Regions from separate parts of the Clostridium sp. TJA085 genome, predicted to be linked through region 1. Evidence: riboswitches for the same ligand, from Rfam matches in the RefSeq annotation. Region 1 holds a riboswitch; the other holds the start of a gene.

Evidence for each region. A riboswitch is a leader RNA that binds a small molecule or an ion and turns the genes downstream of it on or off. The one in region 1 is predicted to bind FMN.
Region 2: linked by a shared signal. The riboswitch ahead of AC4FQW_RS06730 (ECF transporter S component) and the one ahead of ribD (bifunctional diaminohydroxyphosphoribosylaminopyrimidine deaminase/5-amino-6-(5-phosphoribosylamino)uracil reductase RibD) in region 1 are both predicted to bind FMN.

The regions. Positions count from the first base shown of each region.
Region 1 is NZ_JBZEEZ010000002.1:379,551-396,167, forward strand. It holds gene AC4FQW_RS08995 (tetratricopeptide repeat protein) at 1-511, opposite strand, end outside; gene AC4FQW_RS09000 (hypothetical protein) at 675-1,916, shown strand; gene ribH (6,7-dimethyl-8-ribityllumazine synthase) at 1,969-2,430, opposite strand; gene ribA (GTP cyclohydrolase II) at 2,504-3,802, opposite strand; gene AC4FQW_RS09015 (riboflavin synthase) at 3,938-4,594, opposite strand; gene ribD (bifunctional diaminohydroxyphosphoribosylaminopyrimidine deaminase/5-amino-6-(5-phosphoribosylamino)uracil reductase RibD) at 4,664-5,860, opposite strand; FMN riboswitch at 6,271-6,388, opposite strand; gene AC4FQW_RS09025 (DUF6512 family protein) at 6,451-6,996, opposite strand; gene AC4FQW_RS09030 (gamma-glutamyl-gamma-aminobutyrate hydrolase family protein) at 7,288-8,010, shown strand; gene AC4FQW_RS09035 (SH3 domain-containing protein) at 8,200-10,107, shown strand; gene AC4FQW_RS09040 (PAS domain-containing hybrid sensor histidine kinase/response regulator family protein) at 10,275-12,545, opposite strand; gene AC4FQW_RS09045 (EAL domain-containing protein) at 12,562-15,354, opposite strand; gene AC4FQW_RS09050 (Hpt domain-containing protein) at 15,450-15,800, opposite strand; gene AC4FQW_RS09055 (pseudouridine synthase) at 15,962-16,617, opposite strand, start outside.
Region 2 is NZ_JBZEEZ010000001.1:1,316,855-1,333,471, reverse strand. It holds gene AC4FQW_RS06780 (Tex family protein) at 1-1,055, shown strand, start outside; gene AC4FQW_RS06775 (hypothetical protein) at 1,233-1,784, shown strand; gene agaB (PTS galactosamine transporter subunit IIB) at 1,914-2,390, shown strand; gene agaW (PTS N-acetylgalactosamine transporter subunit IIC) at 2,456-3,223, shown strand; gene AC4FQW_RS06760 (PTS system mannose/fructose/sorbose family transporter subunit IID) at 3,213-4,064, shown strand; gene AC4FQW_RS06755 (GntR family transcriptional regulator) at 4,229-4,957, shown strand; gene AC4FQW_RS06750 (SIS domain-containing protein) at 5,033-6,196, shown strand; gene agaF (PTS galactosamine/N-acetylgalactosamine transporter subunit IIA) at 6,220-6,654, shown strand; gene AC4FQW_RS06740 (tagatose bisphosphate family class II aldolase) at 6,703-7,560, shown strand; gene AC4FQW_RS06735 (class II D-tagatose-bisphosphate aldolase non-catalytic subunit) at 7,581-8,891, shown strand; FMN riboswitch at 8,962-9,080, shown strand; gene AC4FQW_RS06730 (ECF transporter S component) at 9,206-9,787, shown strand; gene rimI (ribosomal protein S18-alanine N-acetyltransferase) at 9,853-10,299, opposite strand; gene tsaB (tRNA (adenosine(37)-N6)-threonylcarbamoyltransferase complex dimerization subunit type 1 TsaB) at 10,280-10,999, opposite strand; gene tsaE (tRNA (adenosine(37)-N6)-threonylcarbamoyltransferase complex ATPase subunit type 1 TsaE) at 10,993-11,457, opposite strand; gene AC4FQW_RS06710 (metal ABC transporter substrate-binding protein) at 11,637-12,518, shown strand; tRNA gene AC4FQW_RS06705 (tRNA-Trp) at 12,567-12,642, shown strand; gene AC4FQW_RS06700 (universal stress protein) at 12,828-13,256, shown strand; gene AC4FQW_RS06695 (Gfo/Idh/MocA family protein) at 13,280-14,269, shown strand; gene AC4FQW_RS06690 (M42 family metallopeptidase) at 14,486-15,523, shown strand; gene AC4FQW_RS06685 (NAD(P)H-dependent flavin oxidoreductase) at 15,572-16,617, opposite strand, start outside.

The sequences.
Region 1 (16,617 bases):
CGTAATCTAATTTAATACTTAAAGTACTTAAATCAAAATTTCCAAAAATATTTTTGTTCTTTTTATTCGCTTCATTAATATATTCTTTTATTAATTCTATTATTGATTCTTGCTCTTCTGTATAAAATATTTTATTGTTTTTATAATCAAGCACTTTAAATTTACTATTATATTCTTCAGACTCCCCTTCTGTCTTTAAAGCAATAGCATATAACGCAACACCTTTATCTTCAAGCTTATAAAAATCCTTCAATACAAGTATAGATATAAAGATCATAAATAACATCATTATATTAAGTATAAAGCTTAATATTTTTATCTTTATAATCTTACCCTTATATCTTTTAAATATATTTATTCCTTGCCTTGTAACAATTATAAAAAAAATAATCATTAAAGTTCCAGATATGATTATATTCCATCTAAAATTTAATAATATACTTAAAAACAAATATAAAATGTAGAATATAACATATACTAAAACATTCCCAATACCCCTTAATAAACTCATTTCCACCTCCATTTAATTCCAATTAAATAGTAACACCTTACAAAATTATTGTAAACATTTAACCAAAATTTTTTAATATTTAAATTTTATAGTAATACATAATATTCCCTATTATTGTAACAATAATAAATGAAACTTTAAAATTGGAGGTAAAGATATGACTATGAATCCATTTAATGAAAAACCTATGGATATTTGGAACTCATTTGAAAATTGGAATGATATTTATCCAAAACCTTATAATAAGCATGAAGTAGACCCATATACTAAAACTAGAATTATTCTTATGAACGGAACAGAATTTGAGGCAAACTGGTTCTCACATCAATTTGCTAGACATTGTAATAATAATGACCTTCGTAGAGAAATCGCTCTTACTCGTCGTATAGAAAAACAACAACAAATGAAAATCTCAAACTTAAAACCTAAAAATGAATCTATACTAGAACACACAATAAGTTACGAACAATTAGCTGTTGATTTAACTGCGGTATTAGCTCAAAGAGAACCAGATCCTAATGTAAAAAAAGCATTAGACTTTGCATTATTAGAAGATTTTGACCACTTATATCGTTATGCGGATCTTTTAGAAATGAAAGAAGGAATACATGCTGAACACTTAGTTGGAGGATTTACTGAAATTATGCCAGGTCGTCCAACTATATCAGAGCACCGTTATCCGTTTGATAATGTTAAACGCTTTATAGATAATACTACAGCCGACCCTATAACAAAGTTAAACGTATCTATTATAACTGCTGCTGAACAACAAACAATGAATTATTACATGAATGTTTCTAACTTAGCAAAAGAAGATATAGGAAGAAAATTATACCAAGAAATTGGATTGATTGAAGAACAACACGTTAGTCAATATGAAAGCTTAATGGATCCTAACTGTACTTGGCTTGAAAATCTTTTAAACCATGAATATACAGAATGCTATTTATATTATTCATGTTATATGACAGAAAAGGACCCATACATAAAATCATTATGGGAACAAAACTTACATATGGAAATTGCTCAACTACATAAAGCAGCAGAATTACTAAAAAAATATGAAAATAAAGAATGGCAACAAGTTATTCCAAATGGTGAATTCCCTGAACTTCTTGAACTTAGATCAAATGTTGATTATGTAAGAAATATATTAAAAGGAACTGTAAATGAAACTTCAGATAAAGAAGATTATATTGATGTTTCTAAAGTTCCTGCTAATAGTAATTTCTGCAAATTCCAAAATATCGTAAATAGTTCTAACGATATCGTACCAAGTCATAATGTAATTGATGATTATATTTGCAAAAAGAAAGAAGATTATCGTTTTGAAGTTGATACTCACCCTATTCCTGAACTTAGAGATAGAACTTGTGACAATACTACTATTGGTAGAAAAGCATAAATATTAATCTAAAAGACTAGAACTCTTAAAAGCTCTAGTCTTTTTATAATTTTTATAAATTACTTAATAAATTTGCCATTTCAATAGCTGATACTGCTGCATCATAACCTTTATTTCCAGCTTTAGTTCCTGCTCTTTCAATAGCTTGTTCTATTGTATCTGTAGTTAATACTCCAAATATTACTGGCTTTTCTGTTTGCATTGATACTTGTGCTATTCCCTTTGAAACCTCTGCACATACATAGTCAAAATGAGGTGTTGATCCCTTTATAACTGCCCCTAAACATATAACAGCATCATATTTTTCATTTTGTGTCATTTTCTTTGCTATAAGAGGGATTTCAAAAGCACCTGGAACCCAAGCAACATCTATATTTTCTTTATCTACACCATGTCTTTTAAGACCATCTAAAGCACCACTTAATAATTTTGATACTATAAATTCATTAAATCTTCCAGCTACTATTCCAACTTTTAATTTATCTGCTACTAAATTTCCTTCTAATATTCTCATATTAATTCCTCCTAAAAAATTTGTTTAAAATATCATTTAAAAATTTTTATTATAAATCTTATAATTTATCAGTTTAATAATTTAAAATATGATTCATTTTTTCTTTTTTAGTTTTTAAATAAAACTCATTATTTTCATTGAAATCCATTTGAATAGGAACTCTATTTATTACACTTATACCTTCATTTTCCAAACTATATATCTTATCTAAGTTATTTGTCATGAGCTTTAAGCTTTTAACTCCTAAATCCTTAAGTATAGCTGCTGCTACATCATACTTCCTCATATCAGCTTCAAATCCAAGTTTTATATTTGCTTCAACTGTATCATATCCCTCATCTTGTAAAGCATAAGCCTTTAACTTATTTATAAGTCCTATTCCTCGTCCTTCTTGTCTCATATAAAGAAGTATTCCCCTCCCCTCTTTTGATATTTTTTTCATAGCAGCGTCATATTGTTCCCCACAATCACATCTTCTTGACCCTAAGGCATCTCCAGTTAGACATTCTGAATGAACTCTTACAAGAATATTTTTTCCGCCCTCTATATTTCCTTTAACTAAAGCCACATGATGTTCACCATTTAATTTATTTATAAAACCATACATTGTAAAATAACCATATTTAGTTGGCATTTTAGTTTCTACAACTCTTTCAACAACAACTTCATTATTACTACTTTCATACTTTAAATTTTTATTATTAAAAGTAAGTTCCTTTTCATTAAAGTTACATTTAATAAGATTATCTTTAAAATTATTAACTTCTAATTTATTTTTTCTATATTCAACTAAATCTTCTATTGTAATAATCTTAATACCAAACTTTTTAGCAAATTCAATAAGTTCTTTTGTTCTCATCATATCTCCATTTTCACTCATTATCTCACAAATAACTCCAGCACCTTTAAAACCTGAAAGTTTTGCTAAATCAACAGCTGCTTCTGTATGTCCTAACCTTTCTAAAACTCCATTATTCTTTGCAATTAAAGGAAATACATGCCCTGGTCTTCTAAAATCATTACAATTATTACTTTCTAAAACTTTTTTTATAGTAAAAGCTCTTTCAAAAGCTGAAATTCCTGTAGTAGTATCTTTATAATCTACTGATACTGTAAAAGCAGTTTCATGATTATCTGTATTATTTGAAACCATTGGATGAAAATTTAATTTTTTTGCGATTTTCTTTTCAATTGGCATGCATATAAGGCCTCTTCCATGCTTTGCCATAAAATTAATAGCTTCACCATTAACCATTTCAGCAGCCATTAAAAAGTCTCCTTCATTTTCCCTATCTTCATCATCAATAACTATAACCATCTTTCCACTTCTTATATCCTCTATTGCTTCCTCAATTCTATTAAACTTAAACATTTGTTACCATCCACCTTTATACTAATATTTAAAATCCTAAATTATTATTTATATAATATAAATTATTTTTAGTTAATAATATTTCTTATATCTAAAATAAAGCTATTAAATATAGTTAAAATATTTATTTTTCTTTTATATAAAGCCAGTATTTATAAGTAACTCCTCACTTATTTGATTAGCTTTCTTTTCATTACTTATTTGATTTAAACCTAATAACTTTTCAACATACTTTCCAATTAAATCACACTCAATATTCACTGTTTCATTAATATTTTTACTTAATAAATTTGTTTCACTTCCTGTATGAGGTATTATTGAAACCTTAAAAATTTCATCATCTACATATGCCACAGTAAGACTTACCCCATCTATTGTTACCGAACCTTTAAAAATAATATATTTTAAAATATTTTTATCTGCTTTTAATGTTATCCAAATTGCATTATCTTCTCTAAAAAAAGATATTATTTTAGAAGTTCCATCTATATGTCCACTAACAATGTGACCTCCTAATCTTTTCTCTAAAGTTAATGCTCTTTCAAGATTAACTTTACTACCAATTTTTAGACCTCCTAAATTACTTCTTCTTAATGTTTCTGACATAACATCAGCTTCAAAATTATCATTACTTATATTTGTAACAGTAAGACATACTCCATTCGTTGAAACACTGTCTCCAATCTTAGTATTTTCTAAAACCTTTTTTGCTTTTATTAAAAGTCTTGATGAGTTTATCCCTTTTTTTATATATTTAACCTCTCCTATTTCTTCTATAATTCCAGTAAACATATTTTCACCTCAAAATTATATATAATAAATTTTTTTAAATTATAATTATTAAGTAGCTTTGTAATTTATTTAGTATCTTATATACCCTTCAACGACTATATCCTCTCCTATATTTTTAAAGCTCATATCTTTTATATTTATTACATCACTTATTTTTTCTATCCCTTGTCCACCTATTGGTGTCTTTGAGCTACTTCCCCCAATTATTTTTGGAGCTATATAACATATAATTTTATCTACAATTCTTTCCTTAATAGCTGAAAAATTTAATTCTGATCCACCTTCAAGTAAAATGCTATCTATATTTAGTTTTCCAAGTTTAATCATTAAATCATTTAAATCTACTCTATTCTCTTTTTCTTTTGTAATTAAAACTATGACACCTTTGCTTTCTAAAATTTTTATTTTTTCTTTGTTAGCTTTTTTAGTAGTTGCAATTATTGTTATATCTTTTAAAACTATATTATTTCTAATTTTTAAATTATTATCTTCTTTTAAAAAATCATTTATATTTTCTATTTCAGTATTAAATTCTTTTAATAATTTTAAGTTAAATGAATTTTTATTATTTAAAATTACTTTAGAATTTATAGGTATTCTAAGATTACTATCAACTATAATTCTTACTGGATTTCTTCCATTTTTTAATCTACAAGTTAATTCTGGATTATCTTTTATAACAGTATTGATACCAACCATTATCCCCATATATTTATTCCTTAAATTATGCACAGATTCTCTTGATTTTTCCCCAGTTATCCATTTTGATTCTCCAGTATATGTTGATATTTTTCCGTCTAAAGACATAGCATTCTTTAAAACTACGAATGGTTTTTTTAATTTTATATACTTTATAAAAACTTCATTTAGTTTTTTACATTCATCTTCTAAATTACTAATCTTAACTTCTATTCCCGCATTTTCAAGTTTTTTAATACCTTTTCCTTTGACCAATTCATTTGGATCCAAACATCCTATAATCACTTTTGAAATTTTATTTTTAATAATATTATCAACACAAGGTGGAGTTTTTCCATAATGAGAACAAGGCTCTAAATTTACATACATAGTTGCACCATAACTGTCAGAAGCTAAATTATTAAAAGCCTCTATTTCAGCATGATTTTCCCCAAATTCTCTATGATAACCTTTACCAATTATCTTATTATCTTGCACTATAATAGCTCCAACTAAAGGATTAGGATTAACCTTTCCTTCACCTTTTTTAGCTAAATTCATCGCAAGCTTCATATACTTTTCATCCATTAGCATCATCTCTCTTTTTTAAATTTTTAATAATTCTTTAGGATATAAAAAAGCCCTGAGAATATTTTCTCAGGACCTTAAATGAATTTGATTAACCTTATAAATATAATTAAGCTATATATTATAAATTAATAGTAACTTTATTTAAATAAAATATTAATACAATATACTATAATTATTTTTTAATTTTTAATATATAATTGTATCTAATATCTTTTAAATTAAATTTATTTTAAATTATATTTTAATATTAAATTTTTATTTAATATTAAAAAACTCTGAAATATAAATTATTTCAGAGCTTAAAAAACAAATTTTAATAATATACTATTAATAATTAATGTTGTATAAAAATTATACTTAAAATATAATTACCAAAATTATTTCATTAAATATAATACTTAATTATTATTAATCTTCTTTCATCCAGACTATACTGTCGGCTTCGGAGTTTCACCGAATCTGCTAATTTAATAGCTCGCGGGCTTTACCGCCGGTAGGGAATTTCACCCTGCCCTGAAGATTTATTAAATTTGTTAATATTATAACATACTTACTTTTCAATGTAAATATGTTAATGTTTGTTATATTTAATTAATTCCATATTTTCCAGTTGTACTATCAAGAAAGATAGGTAATTCAGGTGGAAAATATGTAAATAAAACAAAAAGTAATATTAATATAATAAAAACTATAATACAAAATTTATAATTTATACCCTTACACCTTTTATAAACATATAATCCCATTAATTGTCCAATTAAAACAGCTAAAAATAATATTATAATATCTATAATTACTGATTCAATACCAAAGACTCCAGTATAAAAATAATATAATAAAGGTACAGTTATTAAAGAAATAATCAATGATACAAGAGCACCAGTAAACCATTTTCTTTTATTTATATCGTATATTTTTCCATTAACTAAATAATAAATACTCCACCATAAAATTATAGGTAATAAAATCATCTTCAAATGTTCCCAAACACTTTCATTCATAGGAAAAAATGCTGCAAGTATTTTATTCTCACCTGTTAACTTATATAATGAATGAATGCAAGCACTTATTATAAATAAAATAGGAATTCCTTTTATAATCCATTTCTTTTGTGGTGATAATGATTTATACATATAGAAACCTCCTTTATTTTAGATTAAAAAAGAAGTAACCTAAGTTGATTAATATCTTAAATTACTCCTTATTTTATTATTCTCTTTAATTGTTTTTATATACTACTTAAGATTTTTAAGAATCAAACTATTTATATTTTATTAAACTTAAACAATAAAATTCTTAATTATATAAAATTTATATTACCCTTAATTTTTATAAATTAAATATATAACTAAATTTATCAACTTTTTATATAAAGAATATAATATTATAAAAGTTCTTTTCTATTTTATGTTGAGGTGATTATTATGAAAAGACCTATAATAGGAATACCTAGTTCTATATCTACTGATAAAAGAACTTATTTTATTGGAGATAATTATGATTACAATAACAATAATTATTCTAAGTCTATTGTAAATGCTTTAGGTGTGCCAATTATTTTACCAGCAACAAAAAACCTTGACGTATTAAATTATCAATTAAATCTTTGTGATGGTTTTTTATTTCCTGGAGGATTAGATATAAATCCACTTTATTATAGTGAATCCCCAAAACCTCTTCAAAATAAATCAAACGAATTAATGGATTGGTATCAAATTACATTGGCTAAAAAAGCTATTAATTTAAATAAATCAATACTTGGAATATGTAGAGGTATGCAATTATTAAACGTAGTTTGTTATGGTTCATTATATCAAGATATATCTTATTTTAAGAAAAATCATATTAAGCATAATCAAGAAAACTATTTAGGTGAAAAAACTCATCTTATAACAACAATAAATAATAGTTTAGTTAATTCTTTATTAGGAAATAAATATATTGTTAATAGTGGACATCATCAATGTATTAATAAACTTAGTAATTGTTTTAAAGCCACTTCATATGCTCCAGATGGTGTTATTGAATCTATAGAAATGATTAATAAAAAATTTGTTATAGGGGTTCAATGGCATCCTGAAATTCTCGCATTAAAAGATTTAAAAATGCTTAATTTATTTAAAAAATTCATAAACAGTTGCAAATAATATAATTCTATTAATTTATATTAAAATACTTTTAATATAACAATATTATAAAACACTTTATATCTCTATCTATTTTTTGTTATATATTGTTTTTTTTTCTTTATTTATAATTTATTAACATTTTGCAAAGTAATTTTATTGTAAAATATTAATTGATAAATATACAAAAGAAAACTAGGGGGATTAATAATGAAAAGTAAGAAAATAGCTATGTTTTTAATTGCAAGTGCAATTTCTACAGGATCATTATTGTATTCATCTTCATTAACGGCATCTGCCGATAATATGAGTACACAAAAAATTGAAAGTAATACAAATATCACTTCAAAAGCTTTAGATTCTAATAATCAATCAGAAGTTAAAAAAGATGTAAAAGATTCTAATTCTAAAGCTAACAATAAAGAAGTGAAAACTAATAATAATGTAACAAAAAATACTGAAACTACTAAAGACAAAAAAACAGAAAATAAAACTATAAAAAGTAAAAATACTGTTGATAAAAAATCTGAAGAAAAAGTAAAAAAAGATATAAATACTACATCTTCTTCAGAAACAAAAAAAATTGATTCTAATAAAGTAAACTCACCAGTTAAAGCCTCAAGTGAAAATACAATATCATCTGCAGTAAAACCAAAATTTCATTCAAAAGTTCAAGAAAATTTATATTATTATATGATGGATCCAGAACATCAAAAATCTGTTGATGTAAAAGCTGTAAAACTTCATAATGGTATTACTAGCAACAACTGCGTTTACTTTGCTTCAGAAGCATTAAGACGTGTTGGAGTAAATATTCCTGAAGAGACTGGATATACAACTAATTTAGAAAAAGCACTAAAAAATGTTGGATGGAAAAAAGTAACTAATTTAAACCAATTAGAACCTGGTGATGTATGTTTTGCTGGAGAAATGCATGCATATATTTTTATGGGATGGGCTAATGAAGAACATACATTAGCTTATGTTGTTGATAATCAAAAGGCATTATTTAATAATAATATATATCATGAAAGAGGATTATATGATGGAAAAAATATAACTCCAACTTCTCATTTCTATGAATATGTAAAAGAAGAAGCTAAAAAGGTTGCTTATAAAACTAGCCCTAAAAAATCTAATTGTAAAACTAATCCTAAAATAGCTGAAGGTACTGTAAGAGTAAATACTTATTTAACTGTAAGAAGTAACCCTTCAGTTAAATCAAAAGCAATTGGAGCATTAAAAAATAATACTAAAGTTGATATTACAGGATTAGATAATCATTTTTATAGAATAAATTATAATGGTGATTCAGCTTATGTTTATTCAGACTATGTAAAAAACTATAAATCAGTAAAAACAGATACAACTAAAAAAATAAATATTAAATCTGAAGTTAAAAAACAAACAGCTATACAATCTGAAGCTAAGAAAATATCAACTGGTACTGTTAATGTTAATAGTTATTTAAATGTTAGAAGCGGTGCTTCAACTAACTCAAGAATAATCGGTTCTTTAAGAAGAAATAATAAAGTTACTATTACAGGTTCAAAAGGTAACTTCTATGAAATAGAATATAGAGGTGGACATGCTTATGTTTCTAAAGATTATGTAAGAATAAATTCAACTTATACAGAAACTACGAAAAATATATCACCTAGTAAAGAAATTAAAAAATCAAATAATTCTACAGATAAGAAAACTGGTACTGTTAATGTTAATAGTTATTTAAATGTTAGAAGTGGTGCTTCAACTAACTCAAGAATAATTGGTTCTTTAAGAAGAAATAATAAAGTTACTATCACAGGTTCAAAAGGTAACTTCTATGAAATAGAATATATAGGTGGACACGCTTATGTTTCTAAAGACTATGTAAGAGTAAATTCTAATTTCATAGAATCATCATCTTCTAATAACGAAAACAAAAGCATGAAGAAAGCTAGAATAACTGCTCGCTCAGGATTAAATTTAAGAACATCTAATACTACTCATAGTAGTTGTATATTAACTATACCTAATAATAGAGTCGTTACTGTATTAGGTAGTTCAAATGGATGGTATAAAGTAAATTATAATGGACATACTGGTTGGGTTTTTGGACAATATATAAGTAAATAATTTTCTCTGTTATATTTTAAAATAGACTTTTTAAGTTAAAATAAAATCTTAAAAAGTCTATTTTTCATATAGTTTATAAATTAAATTTTGTAATTTATTTTATTATTTAAATCTTATATTTTTAAATAATAAAATAGTATAACTTTATATCAAATTAAATTTCTCTATTAATTATTAGATTTTCCTTCTTTTTTATTTATAAGTATTTCCTTTAAAGTATTGTATAGTACGTTTATCTCTATTGGTTTAGATATATGTCCATCCATTCCTGCTTCTAATGACATTGTAATATTCTCTTCAAAAGCATCTGCTGTCATTGCAATTATAGGTATAGATTCTGCGTCATCGTGTACCGAATTTCTTATAGCTCTAGTTGCGTCATATCCATTCATCAATGGCATTTGTATATCCATTAATATACAGTCATAATAATTTTTTTGTGATTTTAAAAACTTTTTTAAAACTTCTTTCCCATTTTTCGCAAGTTCTACCTTAGCAGATGCTTGCTCTAAAAATGATATCGCAATTTCCGCATTTAAATCATTATCTTCTGCTAAAAGAAATCTCTTTCCTTTTAATAAATATTTTATATTACTATTACTAAATGTATTTAATTTATTATTTTGCAAATCATTTACTGATACTTTATAATTTTTATCAATATCAAAAGGCAATTCAATTACAAATTTTGATCCTTTATTTAAATTGCTATGAACTCTAATTGTTCCATCTAGTAATGCTATAAGATTTTTTGTAATAGCTAGTCCAAGACCTGTACCTTCTATATTTTTATTACTTATATTACTACCTCTTTCAAATGGTTTAAATAAATTCTTTAAAAACTCTTCACTCATACCAATTCCATTATCACTTATTGTAAAGTTAACTTTTAGTTTATCTCCACTTTGAATTTGACTAATCTCCATAAGTACATTTCCACCAGAAGGAGTGTATTTAACTGAATTTGATAAAATATTTATAAGTATCTGTTTTGTTCTCATAAAATCGCCAATAATCTTTTTATAAACTATATTTGTCATTTTCACATTATAAGATAATTCTTTTTTTATAGCTTGTTGATATATCATAGAATTTACATCATTTATCATTTCGTTAAAATCAAATAATTCATGTGTTATGTACATTTTTCCGTTATCTATTTTTGCCATATCAAGAATATCATTAATTAACATCATTAAATGATTAGAAGAAATAGATATATTATCTAAATATTGCTCTACCTTTTTTGTATTGTTTATGTTTGTCTTAGCTAATGTTGTCATACCTATAATTCCATTCATAGGAGTTCTTAATTCATGGCTCATATTAGCAAGAAAATCACCTTTTGCACGATTAGCATCTTGAGCTAACCTTAAAGCATCACTAAGTGCTTGCTTCTTTTTCTTCTCCTCTGTTTGATCACTAATAGTTACTATATATTTAGATACATTACTTTTAGGATCATAATTATCTTTTACAGGGAATATATTAAGTCTTAACCATATAGGCTCTAATTCATTATTTTTATAAAATCTAAACTCTTTTTCTAAAGGTTCTTCTTGATTAGCATTTTCAAGCAATTCTTTTATTTCTTCTCTTTCATCTGGATGAATTAAGTTAATAAATGAAAATTTATCTTTTTCTATTTCAATATTATTTATTCCAAGAACTCTTAAACTATTTGAACTAATAAATTCCTTCTTTTTATCCTTTAAATTAAAAACAATAAATACAGCATCTAATGTTTTTGAAAGAACACTTAATATTTCATAACCATCATAAACTTTTTTATTCATTGACTTTATAGCTTTCTTAAATACTGTAGAAACTATTAGAATAAATAAAGCAATTATAACTAATCCAATAACCAAAACATTATCTATATGTTCATAGTATTCATTTAATTCTGAGCATTTTTTTTGAGCATTTTCAATAATTTCATATCCCTTTTTATTATACTTAGTAACTAACGGACATACCTTTTTACCAAGTTCTTTTTTAATCCAATCACCATTGTTATATTTAGCACCTTTAAAAACTTCATCAAACTTACTTTCTACTTGCATTATACTATTGTAAAATTCTTCATAGTCTTTATAAGGACCTAAATAATTATCTTTTATGTACTTAAGTTCATTTTTAATATTATTTTTATCTTTATCTATGCTTGACTTTATATCTTTATAATCATCTTCGTTAGTTAAATTTGATAACTTAGATACACCTACCCCAATATTATTTAAATTACTACTTATTTTATTTACACTAGATGATACATTAAATGTATGATAAAAAATATAGTTTATTTGTTTTTTCAGGCTATCTATAGATCTTATAAAGAATATGAAAAATATAACTAATAAAAGTATAATTATAATATTACTTATAATTGTTATGTTTTTTATTCGTTTTTCATATCCTTCCTTTCTTTTTCTCATATAAATTAATCTCCTATTAGTTTTTGCTATTTAGTAAATTTTCAAATTTATCTATAGGTAGTGGCTTAGAATAATAGTATCCTTGTATTATGTCACAACCTAATTCCCCTAAAAATTCCGCTTGTTCCTTTGTTTCAATTCCCTCAGCAATAATAGGTACTTTTAATGCATTTGCCATATATACTATAGCAGTTAAAATTTTTTCACTTCTTTTATTAACATTTGCATCTTGAATAAAACTACGATCTAATTTTAATATATCTACTTCAATATCTTTAAGCATACTTAAGGAAGAATATCCACTACCAAAATCATCTATAAGAACCTTAAATCCATCTGCTCTTAACTTATTTACAATCTCAATAAGTTGTACAGAGTTTTCCATATAAGCTGTTTCTGTAATCTCTAATTCCAAAACTCCTTTAGGTAAATTATATTTTTTAATAAGTTTATTGAAATGATCATTTAAATTTAAATTAAATATATCTATTCTTGATACATTTACTGATATAGGTACTACTTTTTGACCATTATCAATCCATTTTCTTATTAATTTACAAGTACATTCCCATATATGCATATCCAATTTTGTAATAAATCCATTTTCCTCAAATAAATTTATAAAAACATTTGGTGGAATCATTCCTTTAATTTTATGATTCCAACGTACTAATGCCTCACCTGAAACAATTTCACCTGATTTATATTCTATTTGAGGTTGTATATGTATATTGAATTCTCCATTTTGCATTGCTAACTTAACATCATTAATTAACTCTTGTTGTTTAATTAAATCTCTACGCATTTTACTATCATAAAATTCATATCTTTTTACATAATTTCCTTTAATAGTAGATAATGCAATATTTGCTTTATCACACATTAAATTTACACATTCATCATATTTCTCTACTAAATAAATTCCAAAATTAACTATTATATTAAAATCTAATGGATATATAGATATATTCTTTTCTATATCTTTTATTAAATTAATTATAAATTTCTCATCCGCTGGAACGCACATTGCAAAACTATCAGCTTGTAGTCTTCCAAACCTTACATCTCCAACTAAATTTTTCTTTAGATAATTTGCTATAAAACATAATAATTTATCTCCAGCTTTTAAGCCAAATATATCATTTAAAACCTTGAATTTTGAAATATTCATAACAATTACTGCATATGATAGTTGATTATTTTTTTTAATCATATCTAAAGTTGATCTGTAAAATTCATCCTTATCATATATTCCAGTTAACTCATCATATTTAGCCATATATAAAAGCTTTTGTTCTGATTTAATTTTTTCATCAACATCAGCTATTGTACCTATTATACGTTGTATATTGTTGTCATCATCTTTTACACAATTAATTGTTATCTCACACCATACAAATGATCCATCAAGTTTTTTTAATCGTACAGTAACAATTGTTTTACCATTACCCTCTAAGATATCTCTAAAATATGTATTTAATATAATCCCATAATCTTCTGGATGAAAATACTTACAACAAGTATCTTTACCTGAAAAAACTAAACATGGCTTAGTTGTACTTATAAGAAATTCTTTAATTCCTGCTGAACTATAAAATGTTCTATCTATTGGGTTCCATTCATAAACTATAGCCCCTGTTTGTTCAACTATTATACGATACCTTTCAGCAGTTTCATTTTGCTCCTTTAATATCTTGTTTTGATATTTTATTTTACTAAGCTCTTTTCTACTTATAACATTTCTTATACGTTCTTTAATAACTTTTGAATTATATGGTCTAACAATTAAATCAACGGCACCCATTTCAAGAGCTTTAACCTCATTTTCCGTTTCATCAATCATAGTAACAACAATAACAGGTATCTCATTAATTAAATTATTATTTTTCATTTCAGCCATAACTTCAAATCCATTTTTAATAGGCATTATTATATCTAAAATTACAGCTAAAATCTCGTTACCTTTCTCTTTTATAATATCTAAAGCCACCTGTCCATTTTCCGCTTCTAAAACCTCATATTCATCTGAAAAAATACTCTTTAAAATTTCTCTATTTATATCTATATCATCAACAATCAAAATTTTATTATTTATGTTTTCATTAAAACTTTTGTTATTTATATCTATACTCTCTTCACCATAAATTTTACAACAATTCTTTCCTAACTTCTTAGCTTCTGTAAGAGCTATATATGATATATTATAAAGCTCATTAAAGCTGTTTCCATGTTCCTTTGCTATGGAAATTCCACATGAGCAAGAAACATGGAGTTCTGGAAAATCATAAAAAAATATTAAATTAATACTTTTACATATTTCATAAGCTCTTATTAAAACATCATTTTTATTTTTAATATCCTTAATAAAAATAATAAATTCATCTCCACTAACCCTTGAAATAAAATCATTATCTCTAACTAATGACTTTAATTTTAACTCTACCTTATTTAAAGTTTCATTTCCAAACATTCGTCCATATTTTTTATTTATCTTATTAAAGTTATCAATATCTAATAAAATAAAAGCGTATTTTGTTTCATTATTTTCTTTAATAACTAATTGATTATTTATAAAATCTTCTATTTTCATTTTATTGTATAATTCATTTAATGAATCCAATTCAACTTGCGATTCTAAATATAATTCATGTTTTTTAATTTCATCTATATCAAACTCATTATTAGAATATATATACTCATCTAATAACTGTTTATAAAATTCACTTGAAGAATCATATTTCTCTTTAAGATATTCATTTATTTCTTTATATCTTTTTAAATTATTATGAATATGTCCCTTCTTTTTCATAAAATTATCCCCCATTTTTAATTTTTACATTCTTATAATATAACAGATACACCTCACTAATTTAATAAATTTTTATTTAATTATTAATTCCAAGATTAATTTATACTTGATATAATTTTACAAATTCTTTCATACTCATTTTTTATATCTAAAAAAAGTTCTTTTATTTTATTGTATTTGTGAGCTCTAATATCATTTACAAGTTCTGTGCATAATAAAAATAATGTATGAAAGCTAAGATTTAAAGATATTCCCTTTAATGTATGTGCTTTTATTTCTATTTCTTTATAATCTAAATTATCAACAGCTTCTTTTAATTCATAATATGTATTATCCTTAAGAAAAGCTTTTATAAACTTTTCAACTAAATTAGTATTATTCGCAAATCTGCTTATTATTTCCCCTTTATTTATTCCTAATTTCTCTAATCCATCATCAAAATTCAAAATAAATCATCTCCATTTTATATTATAATTAAATGATACTTATGTTAAATAAATTTATAAACATTATGTAATTAAAAGATATATCAAATCAAAACAATACTAATTTAATATATAATAAATTTTAAAACTTCTACTTTCTTAATTTTATTATAATAATTATATTAAATACTAAACAAACTTTGAAGTTCTTTTTCTGTTAAATGTCTATATTCACCTAAATTTAATTTTGTGTCCAACACTACTTCTCCTATAGCAATTCTCTTTAAATATAAAATATTACATCCAACTGCTTTAAGCATACGTTTCACTTGATGCTTTCGTCCTTCTGAAATAGTAATATATCCTGAAACAACGGATTGATTGTAATTTTTTAAATTTATATTTAACTTTTTAAGTTCATCTTCAAAATCCTTAAATAAGCCATAATCATTAATTTTCACCTTAGCAGGTCTAGTTAAAACTCTACCTTTTATTATATTAACTCCATTTTCTAAGCTTTTTATATTTTCATTACTTAAAGAACCTAATGCCCAAAAGAAATAAGTTTTACATACATGCTTTTCTGGATGCATTAACTTATGTTCAAAATCTCCGTCATTAGTGAACAATAATAAACCCTCAGTATCTTTATCTAACCTTCCAACATGAAATATTCCTTTTTTATCTTCTTCACTTAAAAATTCAAATACAGTTTTATGCTCTTTATCTATCTTTGCAGTAATACACCCAGAAGGTTTATTAAACATATAATATACCTTTTCTGAATATTCTACTACATTATTAAGATATTCTATTTTATCTATCTTTTCATCTATAT
Region 2 (16,617 bases), on a different contig from region 1:
TTATATCACTTGGTAATGGAACAGCTTCAAGAGAATCAGAAGAAGTTATAAGTGAGATGATAAAAGAAATAAAAGATGAAACAGGAAAAGAAGTAGCTTATGTTATTGTTTCAGAGGCAGGAGCATCAGTTTATTCAGCATCAAAACTTGCAAGTAAAGAATATCCAGACTTAGATGTTACAGTTAGAGGAGCTATATCAATAGGAAGAAGACTTCAAGACCCACTTGCTGAACTTGTAAAAATAGATCCAAAGGCAATTGGAGTAGGACAATATCAACATGATGTAACTCAAAAAAGATTAGAGGAATCTTTAAATGGTGTAGTAGAAGATTCAGTAAATAAGGTTGGAGTAGATTTAAATACAGCAACACCAAGCCTTTTAACACATATATCAGGAATAAATTCAAGTATTGCTGATAATATAGTAGCTTATAGAGACGAAGTTGGTTTATTTAAATCAAGAAAAGAATTGCTTAAAGTTAAGAGATTAGGTCAAAAAGCATTTGAACAATGTGCAGGTTTTTTAAGAGTTATGGAAAGTAAAAATCCATTAGATAATACTTCAGTTCATCCTGAATCATATGATGCAGCTAAAAAGCTTATAGAAATTTTAGGATATACTATAGATGATTTAAAAAATAAAAAGCTAACTGACATAGAAGAAAGAGTTAACAAAAAAGGATTAAATAATCTATCAAAAGAAATTAAAGTTGGAGAACTTACTCTTAAGGATATAATTAAAGAATTACAAAAACCTGGTAGAGATCCAAGAGAAGATATGCCAAAACCAATATTAAAAACAGGAGTTATAGAATTAAAAGATCTAAAGTCTGGTATGATACTTATGGGAACAGTTAGAAATGTTTCAGACTTTGGAGCTTTTGTAGATATTGGAGTACATCAAGATGGGCTAGTTCATAAAAGTCAAATGGCTAATAAATTTGTTAAACATCCACTTGATATAGTTAAGGTTGGAGACGTAATAAAAGTTAAAGTATTAGATGTTGATGAAAAAAGAAAAAGAATAGCACTTTCTATGAAAGAGGTTGAATAGTAAAAAATAATATTTTTATTATATAAAGTTTGAAGACTATATAATATATGTAAAAAAATGTCTATCTTAATTAATTAGATAGGCATTTTTTTATGAAATTAATCGGAATTTTTAGAGAACGTTTTCTTGTTAATGGTAAAAAATGGATGATATAATATTATTAGAAAGGAGGAAAATATGAAATATATATTATCAATTTTAATAGTGATGGTTCTCACTTTTATATCAATGTTTATGTTTACTATTAATATGAATAAGGATAAAAGTATAAAGTTAAATGCAAAATTATCATCTGTAATGATTATAGTTGCATTACCTATAATCTCTTTGGTTGGTGGAACATTATTTTTAGCCTTTAAGTTAATAGAAACAATATTAAATTTAAATATAAAAACCTATGATATATTTTTAATTTCAATAATAGGAGTATTTATAATATTTATTTGTGATTTAATAAGTAAAAAAATAATAGGAGAAGTAGTACCATCTATTTTTGCAAAAAAATATAAAGAACAAGATTTAAGTGAAGAAAAAATGTTAGAAATAATAAATAACTCAAGAAAAAACTTTAATATATGTACTTTAGTAATAATGTATCTTTTAAGTCTACTGTTTTATCTTATAGTAATGAAAATCATATCAGTAGAAGTCTCTTTATTATTCTTAATCTTAATATCTTTTATAAATTTAGTCAGCTATAAGATATTTTTTAGAACATCAATAAAATAATAAAAATATGTAATAAAAATAAAAAAATATAAATATTAATTAATAGAGAGAAGAAATTATATAAAAGCTTATAAAAAATTATGTTTTAAATAAAGTGGTACTTACCACTTGGAGTTGGGAGGAGTTAAAATGCCAAATATTTTATTAACAAGAGTGGATAATCGTCTTATACATGGACAAGTTGGAGTAACTTGGGTAAATCATTTAGGTGCTAATTTAATATTAGTTGCAAATGATAAAGTTGCAGCAGATCCTGTTCAACAAAGCTTAATGGAAATGGTTTTACCAGACGCAATACAAACAAGATTTTTTACAATAGATAAAACAATAAATATAATTCATAAAGCTTCAGATAGACAAAAAATATTTTTAGTTTGTAGAACACCACAAGATGCATTAAGACTCATAGAAGGTGGGGTACCAATAAAAGAATTAAATATAGGAAATATGCATTTTAGTGAAGGAAAAGAACAAATATCATCAACAGTATCACTAGATGAAGATGATAAAAAGACAATAAGAAAAATTATTGACTTAGGTATTAAAGTTGAAATTAGAAGAGTTCCTGACGAAAGAGTTGAAGTTGACATAGAAAAGTACGTTTAATTCTAAGTTGCTTTCATTTTAATTATTTAATATATTTTAAAATTTAATAAAGGGGGAACTATTAAATGTTAGTAGAAGCATTGTTAATTGCTATCTGGGCTGGTATAGCTGGTATCGATATGTTCGATGGCTTAACACATATACACAGGCCAATAGTAACAGGACCAATTGTAGGACTTATACTTGGAGATATGACTACTGGACTTATTGTAGGAGCTTCTTTAGAAGTTGTATTTATGGGAATGGTACCACTAGCTGGTGCACAACCACCAAATGTTGTTATCGGAGGTATTATAGGTACAAGTATTGCAATTCTAGGAAAACTTGATCCTCAAGCAGCAATTGGAGTTGCTATTCCATTTGCTGTAGCTGCACAAGCTGGAATTACATTATTATTTACTATTTTCTCACCAGTAATGCATAAAGCTGATAAATATGCGGAAGAAGCAAATACCAAAGGAATTGATAAAATTAACTATATGGGAATGGTAGTTTTATTTATATCATATTTCATATGTGGATTTTTACCAATATTCTTTGGAGCAGAACAAGCTGCTGCAATAGTTAATAAAATTCCTACTGTTATAATTGAAGGATTATCAGTAGCAGGTGGAATGATGCCAGCTATAGGATTTGCTATGTTACTTAAAATTATGCTTAAGAAAGAATATGTTGCTTTCTTAATTGGTGGATTTTTATTAGTAACTTACTTCAATATTCCAATATTAGCCCTTGCTTTAATTGGATTATGCATAGCTTTATATGATTATTATGCAAAATCTAATGAACCTGAAAAAGTTGTTGTAAAGGAGGAGTATGAAGATGGCATCTAAAGTAGAATATAAACAAGCATCTGAATCAGTTAGCTTAGGATATAAAGATGCTAGAACTGATAAGGTAATAACTAATAAAGATTTAAATAAAATGGTATGGAGATCTTTATTCCTTCAAGCATCTTTTAATTATGAAAGAATGCAGGCGTGTGGATGGTTATATGGATTATTACCAGGTCTTAAGAAAATTCATACAAACAAAAAAGACCTTTCAGATTCAATGAAAGATCATATGGAATTTTTTAATACACATCCATTCTTAGTTACATTTATAATGGGACTTGTAATTGCCATGGAAGAAAATAAAGAAGATAGAAATACAATAAGAGCTATAAAGGTTGCTACAATGGGACCTTTAGGCGGAATTGGAGATGCTTTATTTTGGCTTACAGCACTTCCAATTTGTGTTGGTGTAGGAGCATCACTTGCAAGTCAAGGAAATATTGCAGGACCTATAGTATTTTTATTATTATTTAATGCATTACATTTCTTCCTAAGATTTTTCTTAATGAAGTATGGTTACAACACAGGTGTTAAAGCTATTTCAAATTTAAAAGAGCAAACTAAAAAGATTTCACATGCAGCTTCAATTGTTGGATTAACAGTTGTTGGTGGGCTTATAGCATCAATGGTTAACTTAAAGACTACATTTGTTGCAACAGTTGGTCAAGCTGAAGTAAAGATTCAAGAAGGAGTTTTAGATGCCGTAATGCCAAATCTTTTACCTTTACTTTATACATTTTTAATGTATAAGCTTCTTAAGAAAGGTATGTCACCTATTATGTTAATAGGAGCTACTGTAGTAATTGGTATTTTAGGAAAGGCAATTGGTATATTATAAATTAAAAATATTAAACTTTGGGGGATTACTTAATTAAGTCCCCCTATTTTATTGTAAAATATAAATAGGTAGTTACCAGTTTGAAAATTTAAAGTTTATATTGAAAAATTAGTTTGTAATTGATTATAATTAAATTATAATTATAAACAAGGTGGTAATTAACAGTGAAAGTAATAGATAAAAGTTCTAAGATACCTCTATACTTACAGCTTATGGATATACTGATAGATAAAATTAATAAAGGTTTAAAAGAAAATGATAGATTATTATCAGAAAGAGAAATATGTGATATATATGATGTAAGTAGAACTACGGTAAGACAAGCTTTAGATGAATTAGAAAGAGATGGTTATATATATAAGTTACATGGAAAAGGTACGTTTGTAGCGCCAAAAAGGGTTAATCAAGATTTAGTATCATTTTATTCTTTTACAAATGAAATGAAAAAAATTGGGAAAGAGCCATCTTCTCAAATAATTAATTTTGAGATAGTAGAAGCTGGAGAAAAGATTTCAAATAAATTCAATATTAAAGCTGAAGAGTTACTTTATAAATTAGTAAGAGTTAGGAAAGCTGATAATGTACCTATGATGTATGAAGTTACATATTTACCATTTGAAAGATTTTATGAATTATCTAAAGAAAAATTAGAAGGCAAAGCCATGTATGATGTACTTAAAGAAGAGTATAATGCAAACTTAACATTTGCAGAAGAATATTTTGAGCCTATATTAACTAATAAGCTAGAAAGTATTTATTTAGAAATACATGAAGGAGCTCCTAGTTTAAAGATCGAAAGATATACTTATGAAAGTAAAAGATTAATAGAATATACAGTAAGTATAGTAAGAGGAGATAAATTTAAATATAGAGTTCAGTTAAACAATAATTAAATTAAATAAAAATAAAAATAAAAATTTTTAAAACAAGTGGTAATGACAACATTATCAGTTAAGGAGGGTAATAAAATGATTTTTGAATTAACAGAGGAATTTTGGGGAGAGGTTAATGGTATATTTACTGCTAAAGAGATAAGGCAACAACCTGAGCTTTGGAAACAAACTTATGAAATCATAGAAAATAATAAAGAAAATATCAAAAATTTTTTAAATAAAAACTTAACTGAAAAAACTAGAATAATTTTAACTGGTGCAGGTACATCAGATTATGTAGGAGATACTATTTATTTATATTTAGCTAAAAAGTTAAATTTAAGAGTTGAAGCAATTGCAACAACTGATTTGGTATCAAACCCATATGAATTTATAGAAGAAGACACAAAAACAATATTAGTATCATTTGCAAGATCAGGAAATAGTCCAGAAAGTATTGGTGCCTATGAATTATTTCAAAATAATGTTAAAGATATAGCACAAATGGTTATTACATGTAATAAAAATGGTGAATTAGCTAAGAAATCAGAAGAATATGAAAACACACTATGTTTATTAATGCCAGAAAGGTCAAATGATCAAAGTTTTGCAATGACAAGTTCTTTTAGTTGTATGGTGCTTGCAACATTATTAGCTTTTGATATAGATAATTTAAAGGAAAATAAAAAATATGTTGATATAGTTGTAAAGCAAGGAGAAAAAATATTAGAAAATAAATTTAAAGATGTTAAAGAGCTTGTAGATTTAGGATGTAATAGAGTTGTTTATTTAGGTTCAGGAGCATTAAAGGGATTATGTCAAGAAATGGCTCTTAAAAATTTAGAGTTAACTAGTGGAAAGATAGTTACTGTTTGTGAATCAATTTTAGGATTTAGGCATGGTCCAAAGTCTATTATAGATGATAATACATTAGTTATTTTTATGAATTCAATAAATAGTTATACAAATCTTTATGATTTGGATTTAATAAAAGAAATACATGGAGACAATGGAGGGCATAAATTAGCTGTAATTAGCTATAACAAAAACAATGAACTTAATTCATTATGTGATAAGTATATAGAAATAGATGGGAAGGATATTCCAGAAATATATACAGTATTTAATTACATGCTTTTTGGACAAATGTTTGGATTATTTAGTTCACTTAAGTTAGGAATATCTCCAGATAATCCAAGACCTGATGGAACAGTAAATAGAGTAGTCAAGGGTGTAATAATACATGAATATAAGAAATAGTCTATAAGTAGGGGGAATTTTAAATGGTAGGAATAATATTAACAGGTCATGGGAATTTTGCAACAGGCATGTTAAGTTCATTAAAGCTTATTGCAGGAGAGCAAGAAAATTTAAGATGTGTAGATTTTATTGAAGGGGATAGTACAGAAGCTTTAGAAAAAAAATTAAAATGTGCAATTTCAGAATTAAATACTGATGAAATTTTAGTTCTTTCAGATTTAGCAGGTGGATCTCCTTTTAAAATTTCAGTTCTATTAAGTCAAAAATTACAAAATAAAAATATGAGAGTATTAGCAGGGACAAATCTTGGAATGCTTCTTGAAGTTTCATTATGTAGAGATGGAATGAATGTTAATGAGTTAATAGATTTTGCTATTAATTCAGGAAATAATTCAATAAAGGCTTTTGAAGTAAAGAAAGAAAATAAGGAAGAAGTAGATTTTGTAGATGGAATTTAATATGAACTTAGGTACAGTTATAAGAGTTTAAGAAAGAGGGTAAAGAGAATGGGGAAAATATTATCAACTAGAGAAATGCTTAAAAAAGCTCAAAGAGAGGGATATGCGGTACCAGCATTTAATATACACAACTTAGAAACTTTACAAGTTGTTGTTGAAACTGCATCAGAACTAAAGTCACCAGTTATATTAGCTGGAACACCATCAACTATTAAATATGCTGGCGCTGATTATATTGTTTCAATGGCTGAGGTTGCTGCAAAGAAATATAAAATTCCTATAGCTATACATTTAGATCATTTTGAGGATATAAGTGATATAAAAGATTATATAGACAAAGGTTTTAAGTCAGCAATGATTGATGCATCTTATGAAAAGTATGAAAATAATATAAAAATAGTTAAAGAAGTTGTTGAATATGCTCATAAATTTGATGCTACAGTTGAGGCAGAGCTTGGAAGACTTGGTGGGCAGGAAGATGATTTGGTTGTTGATGAAAAAGATACAATGTATACAAATCCTGACCAAGCTAAAGATTTTGTTGATAAAACTGGTATAGATTCATTAGCAGTTGCAATTGGTACTGCTCATGGACTATATAAAGGAAAAGCAAAGCTTGATTTTGAAAGATTAAAAGAAATAAGAGTAAAAGTTTCTATTCCTTTAGTTTTACATGGTGCATCAGATGTGCCTGATGAATTAGTTAAAGAAGCTATAAGGTGTGGAATATGTAAAGTTAATGTAGCTACAGATTTAAAAATACCTTTTTCAGATGCTGTAAAGAAATATTTTGTGAATCATCCAGAAGCTAATGATCCAAGAAATTATATGACACCTGGTAAAGAAGCAATGAGAGATATAGTTAAACATAAGATAATTATATGTGGAAGTAATAATAAAGCTTAAAAAAGAGGTGAATAATATAAATGCATCCTATTAAAGAAATAGTTAATAAATATAAGAGGGGAGAAATAGTAGGAATATTTTCTGTTTGTTGTTCAAATCAATATGTAATTGAGGCTGCAATGGAAAGATTAAGAGATACTAATATGAATCTTTTAATTGAATCAACAGCAAATCAAGTAGATCAATTTGGTGGATATACTGGAATGAAACCAAAAGAATATATAGATTATATTTATAACTTAGCTTATAAAAATAATTTTCCAAAGGAAAGAATAATCCTTGGTGGAGATCATTTAGGACCTTTAACATGGACAAACTTAGATTCTAAAATAGCTATGGAAAATGCAAAAGTATTAGTTAGAGAATATGTTCTTGCAGGATTTACAAAAATTCATTTAGATACAAGTATGCCGCTTAAAGGTGATATTGAATCAGGAAAATTTGGAGATGAGATAATAGCTAAAAGAGCAGCTATTCTTTGTGAGGTATGTGAAAATGCATATAAAGAATTGTTAAATATAAATAAAAATGCAATCCATCCAGTTTATATAATTGGTAGTGAAGTTCCAATACCTGGAGGAGCGCAAGTAGAGAATGATGAAGAAGAAGGAATAAAGGTTACAAGAAAAGAAGATTTTGAAACAACTGTAAATACATTTAAAGAAGCTTTTTACAATAGAGGATTACGAGAAGCTTTTGATTATGTTGTAGGAGTAGTTGTGCAACCAGGAGTTGAATTTAGTAGTGATAATGTTTGGGAATATAATAGAGATTCAGCAAAAGAATTAAGTGATGCTATAAAGAAATATGATAATTTAGTATTTGAAGCTCACTCAACTGATTATCAAACGCCTAAAGCTTTGAGAGAAATGGTTGAGGATGGATATATAATTTTAAAAGTTGGACCAGCTTTAACATTTGGCTTTAGAGAAGGTGCCTTTGCATTAAATGCAATGGAAAATGAATTATTAAAATATAATCCAGATTTAGAATTATCAAGGTTTATGGATGTATTAGATTTTAATATGGTTAAAGATCCAAAGGATTGGATTAAACATTACTCAGGTACAAGTGAAAAAATAAAATTTGATAGAAGATATAGTTTATCAGATAGATGTAGATATTATATGCCAAGAGAAGATGTAAATTTTGCATTGGAAAAGATGATGGATAATTTAGAAAAAGTTGAAATTCCAATAACTTTAGTAAGTCAATTTATGCATAGTCAATTTAAAAAAATTAGAGAAGGCAAGTTAAATATTTCGGCGAAAGAGTTATTAAAGGATAGAATTGGTGAATATATAGATGATTATATTTTTGCGATAAAATAATACAAAAAATATAATGTTATTTTATTGACAATGATAAGTTAAGGTGATAGGATTAAATTGTAAATTAAATAAATATCTTCAGGGCGGGGCGTAATTCCCCACCGGCGGTAAAGCCCGCGAGCTAATGGTTTAGCATGATTCGGTTAGATTCCGAAGCCGACAGTATAGTCTGGATGAAAGAAGGTAAAATATTAATAACTTTAGGTTTGAAACTTAACGCCCTGATATAATTAAATATCAGGGTTTTTTATTTAAAAAATTAGTTATTAATAGTTACCCACCAAAAGAAGATAATTTGGGGGAGGAATTATAAAATGACATCAAATTTAAACAAAACCGTAAAAATTTCATTATTAGCAGGTATGGCTTTCATATTAATGTATATTGAAATACCTTTAATACCAATTTTTCCATGGCTTAAAATGGATTTAAGTGATGTTCCAGCAATTATGGGAGCATTTGCTTTTGGACCAATTGCAGGTGTAATTATAGAATTAATAAAAGTTTTTATGCACTTTCTATTAGCGGGAAGTGGAACTGGTGGAGTTGGAGAAGTTGCAAACTTTATTATAGGAGCATCATTTGTTTTACCAGCTGCATTTATTTATTCTAGAAATAAGTCAAAAAAGACTGCAATATTAGGTATGGTAGTTAGTATAATATTAATGGAGTTAGTTGGAATAATTGCTAATGTGTATTTTTTATTACCAGCTTACGGAATGCATATGGATTCAACACAACTAATGCAATATGTAACAGTAGGATTGTTACCTTTTAATGCTATAAAAGGAGTAATAGTATCTGTTGTAACTTATGCATTATATAAAAAGGTGTCAGTATCAGTATTTAAATGTGATCCAAACTTTGGAGAAAAGCGCAAAGAAAAAATAGCATAACAAAATTGTATTTTATAAAATAAAGGAGTTATTTAAAAATAACTCCTTTTGTTTTGCTTTAAATTTTATATATTATGAAGCCACATTATTATTGCATCTTCTTTGTTATCTTCATAAAAGTTTTTTCTTATACCTTCTTCTTTAAAACCTAAGGATTTGTAAAGATTTTGAGCAATAATATTTGATTTTCTAACTTCTAATGTAATATCGGTACATCCTTTATTTTTTAAAACAAAGATTAGTTTTTCCATTAAATATTTTCCTATTCCTTTGCCCCTAGAATTAGGATGAACAGCTACATTAGTAATTTGTCCTTCAGATGCTATAAGCCATGAGCCTGCAAAGCCTAAAACCTTAGAATCTTCTAAGCATACAATATATGTTGCCAATTTATTATTTAGTTCTTTTTCTATTGAATTTAAACTCCATGTTTCCTTAAGACTTAGAGAGCTAACCTCATATACTCCTTCTAAATCGGAGAAGTCCATTTCTTTAAGAATTAGATTCGCCATTTGTCATTTGTAGCCTTTTTTCTAATTCTCTAACTGCTTGAGGTTTTTTTAAGTAAAGTGGTGATGAATTTTCATCATCTTTTATTCCTTTTTTTAATAGTTTTAAACCAACTTCACCTATTTGAGAAGCTCTTACTGTATTTAGATGAATAGGAGCAAAGTAAGAATTTTTTATATTTTTAGATAAATATTCTTTATGTTTTATTGCACCGTCACCAGTTAGAAGTACTTTTTCATTTAACTTATTAAGTTCTTCTTTTAGTTCAGGTAAATCCATAGATGTACAATCTATCAATGTTTCAATAGTACCATTTTTACATCTATATATTGCAGTAAAAACATTTTCTCTTACTGCATCCATAATAGGACATATTATTCCATCAAAGTATGTAAGAGATGAAGCTAAACCTTCTAATGTTGATACACTTACATAAGGTTTATTACTTCCAAAGCTAAGCCCTTTTATTGTAGCCATTCCTATACGAAGACCAGTAAAAGAACCAGGTCCCTTTGATACAACAAAACCGTCAACATCATTTATAGAAAGATTAGAATCTTTTAATACCTTGTCTATCATTCCCATAAGAAGAACAGAATGTTCTCTTTTATTATTTAATGTATATTCAGCAATAACCATATCTTCATTAAGAAGTGCTACAGTAGCACATTTTGAAGAAGAGTCAACACTTAAAACTAACATAAAGTCAGCTCCTTTACGTAATTATATTTTTCACCATATGGAGTAATAGAAATTTTTCTATAATTTTCTCCTTTTGATAAATCTTTTTGTATATATATATGAAGATAATCTTTAGGTAAAATTTCTTCTATATAATTTGCCCATTCTATAATAGAAACACCTTCACCAAATATGTAATCATCAAATCCAATTGCATAAATCTCATCAGGATCACTTACTCTATACACATCAAAATGGTATAATTTTAATCTTCCAGAGTCGTATTCATTAACAATTGTAAATGTAGGGCTTGTTATATTTTCAGTTATTGAAAGTCCTTCAGCAATACCTTTTGTTATATGAGTTTTACCTGTTCCTAAATCACCAGTTAAACAAACAATATCACCAGGGTTTAAAATTTTACCTAATTGTCTACCGATATTCGTAGTTTCCGCAATACTATTAACTTCAAAATCCATATTAAAAAGCTCCTTTCTATAATTATTAACTTATCCTTATATTCTATCCAAATTTTAAAAAAAAGAAAAGTAAAAGTAATATAATTGTAATTGCATAACTAAAATAAAAAGTGTAGAATATATTAATATAAGTATTTACAAAAAATAACTATAGATTATGGTTTTGAAGAGGTGAAATCATGAAAAAGTTAACAGCTGCAATGCTAATTATAACAGCAGCGTTTTTTTTAGGCATTGGTGTAGTATCTAAACCACTTATGGCAGATACTTCTGAAAATGATAAGAATAATAGAGATGTATATTTAAATATAATGACAATAAATAAACCACAATATGAAATGATTAAAAAATTATGTGGTGATAAACATAATGTACAATATATGTTTAATAATTTTAATGATATAAAGAATTATAAGTATGATAAAAGTATAGTAGATAATATTTCAAATATGGATTTATTCTTTTATTCAGCAGTTACATATAGTGGCTTAGAAATAAACAATATGATTTCAGAACTTGATAAAAGTAAACTTGGAGTAATAAATTTATCAAGAGGGATAAGAGAAATTTCAATTGAATTAAATAAGAAAACTGTAACTAATCCATATTATTTTTTAGGAATTCCTGAATATAAAATAATGATTTATAACGCAAAATCAGCATTACAAGAAAAGGATCCTGCGAATAGAAATTTTTATGAACAGAATTATAATAGTTTAGTTAAGAAATTAGATGAAATTCAAAAAGGTTTTGAAAAAAATATTTCTGATTATAAAAAGTTCAAATTTATATTACAAGATAATAGCTTAGAATATTTCTTTAGAGGTATAGGATTAAATTTTGAAACTCTTCCTAAAGAAAAATCCTTAGATGATTATATTAAGAATAATAATTTAAAATCAGAGGATGTAGTTTTTGTACAAAACTCAGCTGATAAAGAAGTTAAGTCTAATAATAATATTAAGAATATAAAGTTAGAAGTTTTTGATGATAATAAAGAATTTATAGATATTATTCAAGGCAATATTGAAAAAATGCAATCTTTAATAAAAAATAAATAATATTATTGCTTTTTTGATAAATATATATTATAATCATTATTGTCCTAAAGGGGTATGGCTCAATTGGTAGAGTAGTGGTCTCCAAAACCATTGGTTGTGGGTTCGAGTCCTACTGCCCCTGCCATAGTGATAAAGACTAAAAACAATTGTTTTTAGTCTTTTTTTTATAAAAATTTATTTTTATTAAATTATAAAAAATATAATAATGGTAAATTTAAATAATGTATTAATTTACATTTTTAAATAAAGATAAAAAATTGTATAAGATGTATAATTATATAAAATAAATTTATACGAGAGGTGTTAAAAATGGAAAAGAAAAAAATATTAATACCAGTAGATGGCAGTGAAAGAAGTTTAATAGCATTACAATATTTAAATAATAATTTTAAACCAGAAGATGTTGAAGTAGTACTTCTTAATGTAAGAGAGATAGTATTTATAAATGGTATGGCAGTATCAGAAGAAGTAAAAGATTCTGAGATTATAGGAAAAAGAATATTAAAAGATGCAGAAGAACAGTTGAATAAATTAAATAAAGAATTTGATTATAAAAAAGAATTTTCTTTTGGGTATGCAGGTGATGAAATTTTAAGATATGCAGAAGATAATAATATTGATACAATATTAATGGCGAAGAATACTAAGAAGAAGTTTACTGCGCTAGTTGGATCAGTAACAGCTCATGTTGTAAAGAAGGCAAAATGTGTTGTAATAATGATACCAGAGGTATATTAATAAGAAAGTTAGGGGAATGAGAAATGAATAAAGTTAGATTTGGGGTTATAGGAACAAGTGCAATATGTGAAAGATTTTTAAATGCTGCAAGTACACATGAAAATTTTGAACTTATAGCTGTTTATTCAAGAAAGCTAGAAACGGCAAAAGAATTTGGAGAAAAACATTGTGCTAAATTATTTTTTGATAATATAGAAAACTTTGCAAAGTGTAAAGAGATAGATGCTGTATATATAGCATCACCAAATGCTTTTCATGCTGAGCAAGCTATTGTATGTTTAAATAATAAAAAGCATGTTCTTTGTGAAAAACCAATGGCTTCTAATTTAAAAGAAGTAGAGAATATGATAAAAGTTGCTGAAAAAAATAAGGTTTTATTAATGGAGGCTATGAGACTTACTGTATTACCTAATTTTTTAAGTGTTAAAGAAAATATTCATAAGATTGGAAAAATAAGAAGATACTTTGCATCATATTGTCAATATTCTTCAAGGTATGATAAGTACAAAGAAGGTATAATACTTAATGCATTTAAGAAGGAACTTTCAAATGGAGCACTTATGGATATTGGGGTATATTGTATACATCCAATGGTTTCACTTTTTGGAAAACCAAACGATGTTATTAGTAATGGAATATTTTTAGATACTGGAGTAGATGGTCAAGGAACAGCAATATTTACTTATGATGATTTTAGTTCTGTAATAATGTATTCAAAAATAAGTGATTCAAATTTACCTATTGAAATTCAAGGTGAAGAAGGAACTATAATATCAGATGGAATACATTTTAATAATGTAAAAATAGTATATAGAGATGGTAGAGAAGAAAATATATCTATATGTCAGAGAAAAGATGATATGTATTATGAACTTGATGAATTTATAAAATTAATAAATAATAATGAAATAGATTCAAATAAAAATTCTCATTTAAATTCTCTTATTGCTATAGAGCTTATGGATAAAATAAGAAAAGAGATAGGATTAGAGTTTCCTGCTGATTTAAGATAGAAAAATAAGGAGTATTAAACTCCTTATTTTTATTGTTTGAATTAATTTAATAGTGAATATTTAATTGTTCGTATAATATATTTAAATGTTATAATAAAAAGAGAATATTTTTGAATATTTTACTAAAAAATGCTTTGAATAAAAAAGCATTTTTAAAATTAAAAAAATATAGATTAGAATCTATGTTATATATAGAGTTTATAGGAGGGGAAGATTATGAATTTAAATTTAAACAAAGAATATTTATTAAATACTGCTAAACAATTATTAGAGTTTAATAGTCCAAGTGGTTTTTGTTTTGAAATAATAAATATGGTAAAGGAAAAGGTAGAAAAACTAGGTTATAAATGTTATGAAACAAATAAAGGATGTTTAGTAATAGATATAAAAGGTAAATCCAATGAAAAGGTTATTGGTCTTTCAGCTCATGTAGATACGTTAGGGGCTATGGTAAGATCTATTACAAATAAAGGTACACTTAAGTTTACTTTAATTGGAGGGCCAATTGTACCAACATTAGATGGTGAATATTGTACTATAAGAACTAGAGAGGGAAAAGAATATTCAGGTACATTTTTAAGTAGCAGTGCAGCTGTTCATGTGTATGAAGATGCATCATCTAGAAAAAGAGATCCAGAAAATATGGAAATTAGAATAGATGAAGTTGTAAAAAATAAAGAGGATGTATTAAATTTAGGAATATGTTCAGGAGATTTTGTATTTATAGATCCAAAAACAACTATAACTGAAAGTGGATTTGTAAAATCAAGATTTATAGATGATAAAGGTAGCGTAGCTTGTTTAATATCACTTTTAGAATTATTAAGTAGAGAAAAAATTGTTCCAAATTTTGATACTAAAATTTTGATATCAACATATGAAGAAGTAGGTCATGGAGCTTCATATATACCAGAAGAGATAACAGAAATGATATCCGTTGATATGGGATGTATTGGTGATGATTTAAACTGCACAGAATATGATGTTTCTATATGCGCAAAGGATTCAGGTGGGCCTTATGATTATAATATGGTAACAGAATTAGTTAATCTTTCAAAAGAAAATAATTTAAATTATGTAATTGATATATACCCAAGATATGGTTCAGATGTAGGGGCAGCGCTTAGAGGTGGAAATAATATAAGAGGAGCACTTATAGGACCAGGAGTACATGCATCACATGGAATGGAAAGAACACATTATAGTGCTTTAGAAAATACTATAAAATTACTATATTTATATCTAACAAAATAAATATAGTATTAAGTAATTAGAAAAGGGAAGAATTTATTCTTCCCTTTTTTAAATTGCTTTAATTTCGTTTTCTAATTCTGTCATTAATTTTTTTACTGTAGTTATATTTTTAATTTTACTTACATTTTCACCACAGAAGATAAGACCATTCTCTAAGTCTCCATTAACTGAATTTATAAGAGCTTTACTTATGCAATAAGGTGTTGTAGAAGGATTACAAGGGGTTAAGCAATTATAACATTTTATAACTTTGATATTTTCATTTAAAGTTTTATTTACAAAAGAATTTAGTATAGCTCTACCTGGCATCCCAACTGGGCTTTTAACAATTCCGATATTTTCATTTGTAGCATTTATATATGATTCTTTAAATTCTTTTGATGCATCACATTCTTCTGTTGCTACAAATCTAGTAGCCATTTGTACACCGGAAGCACCAAGATTTAAATATTTAACTATATCGTTACCGTTGAATATGCCACCAGCTGCAATTATAGGAATAGATTTATTATATTTAATTTCATAATCTTTAACATGTGATACTATAGCTTTTATAGTATCATCAAAAGTTTCATTTGAAATTTCAATATCTTCTTTTTTAAAACCTAAATGTCCTCCGGCCTTTGGTCCTTCAACCACAATCATATCCGGTGCTATATTATCGTGTTTATCCCATAATTTAAGAATTACTTTTGCTGCTTTTAGTGAAGAGACTATTGGAGCCAATTTTACATTATATCCTTTGGTGAGTTTTGGAAGAGTTGTGGGCATGCCAGCTCCAGAGATAATAAGGTCTATTCCAGATTCTATAGCAGTTCTTACATATCTTGCATATTCATTTGTTGCAACCATAATATTAACTCCTATTATTCCGTTATTACATTTTTCTTTAGCTAATTTTATATGTTTTTTTAATGCTCTAAGGTTTGCTTCTAAAGGATTATTTTCAAAATCTCTTTCTTTAAATCCAATTTGAGCTGAAGAAATAATTCCTATGCCACCTGCGTTTGTAACAGCAGAAGCTAGATTAGAAAGAGATACACCAACACCCATTCCACCTTGAATTATAGGTAACCTAGATACTAATTCTCCTA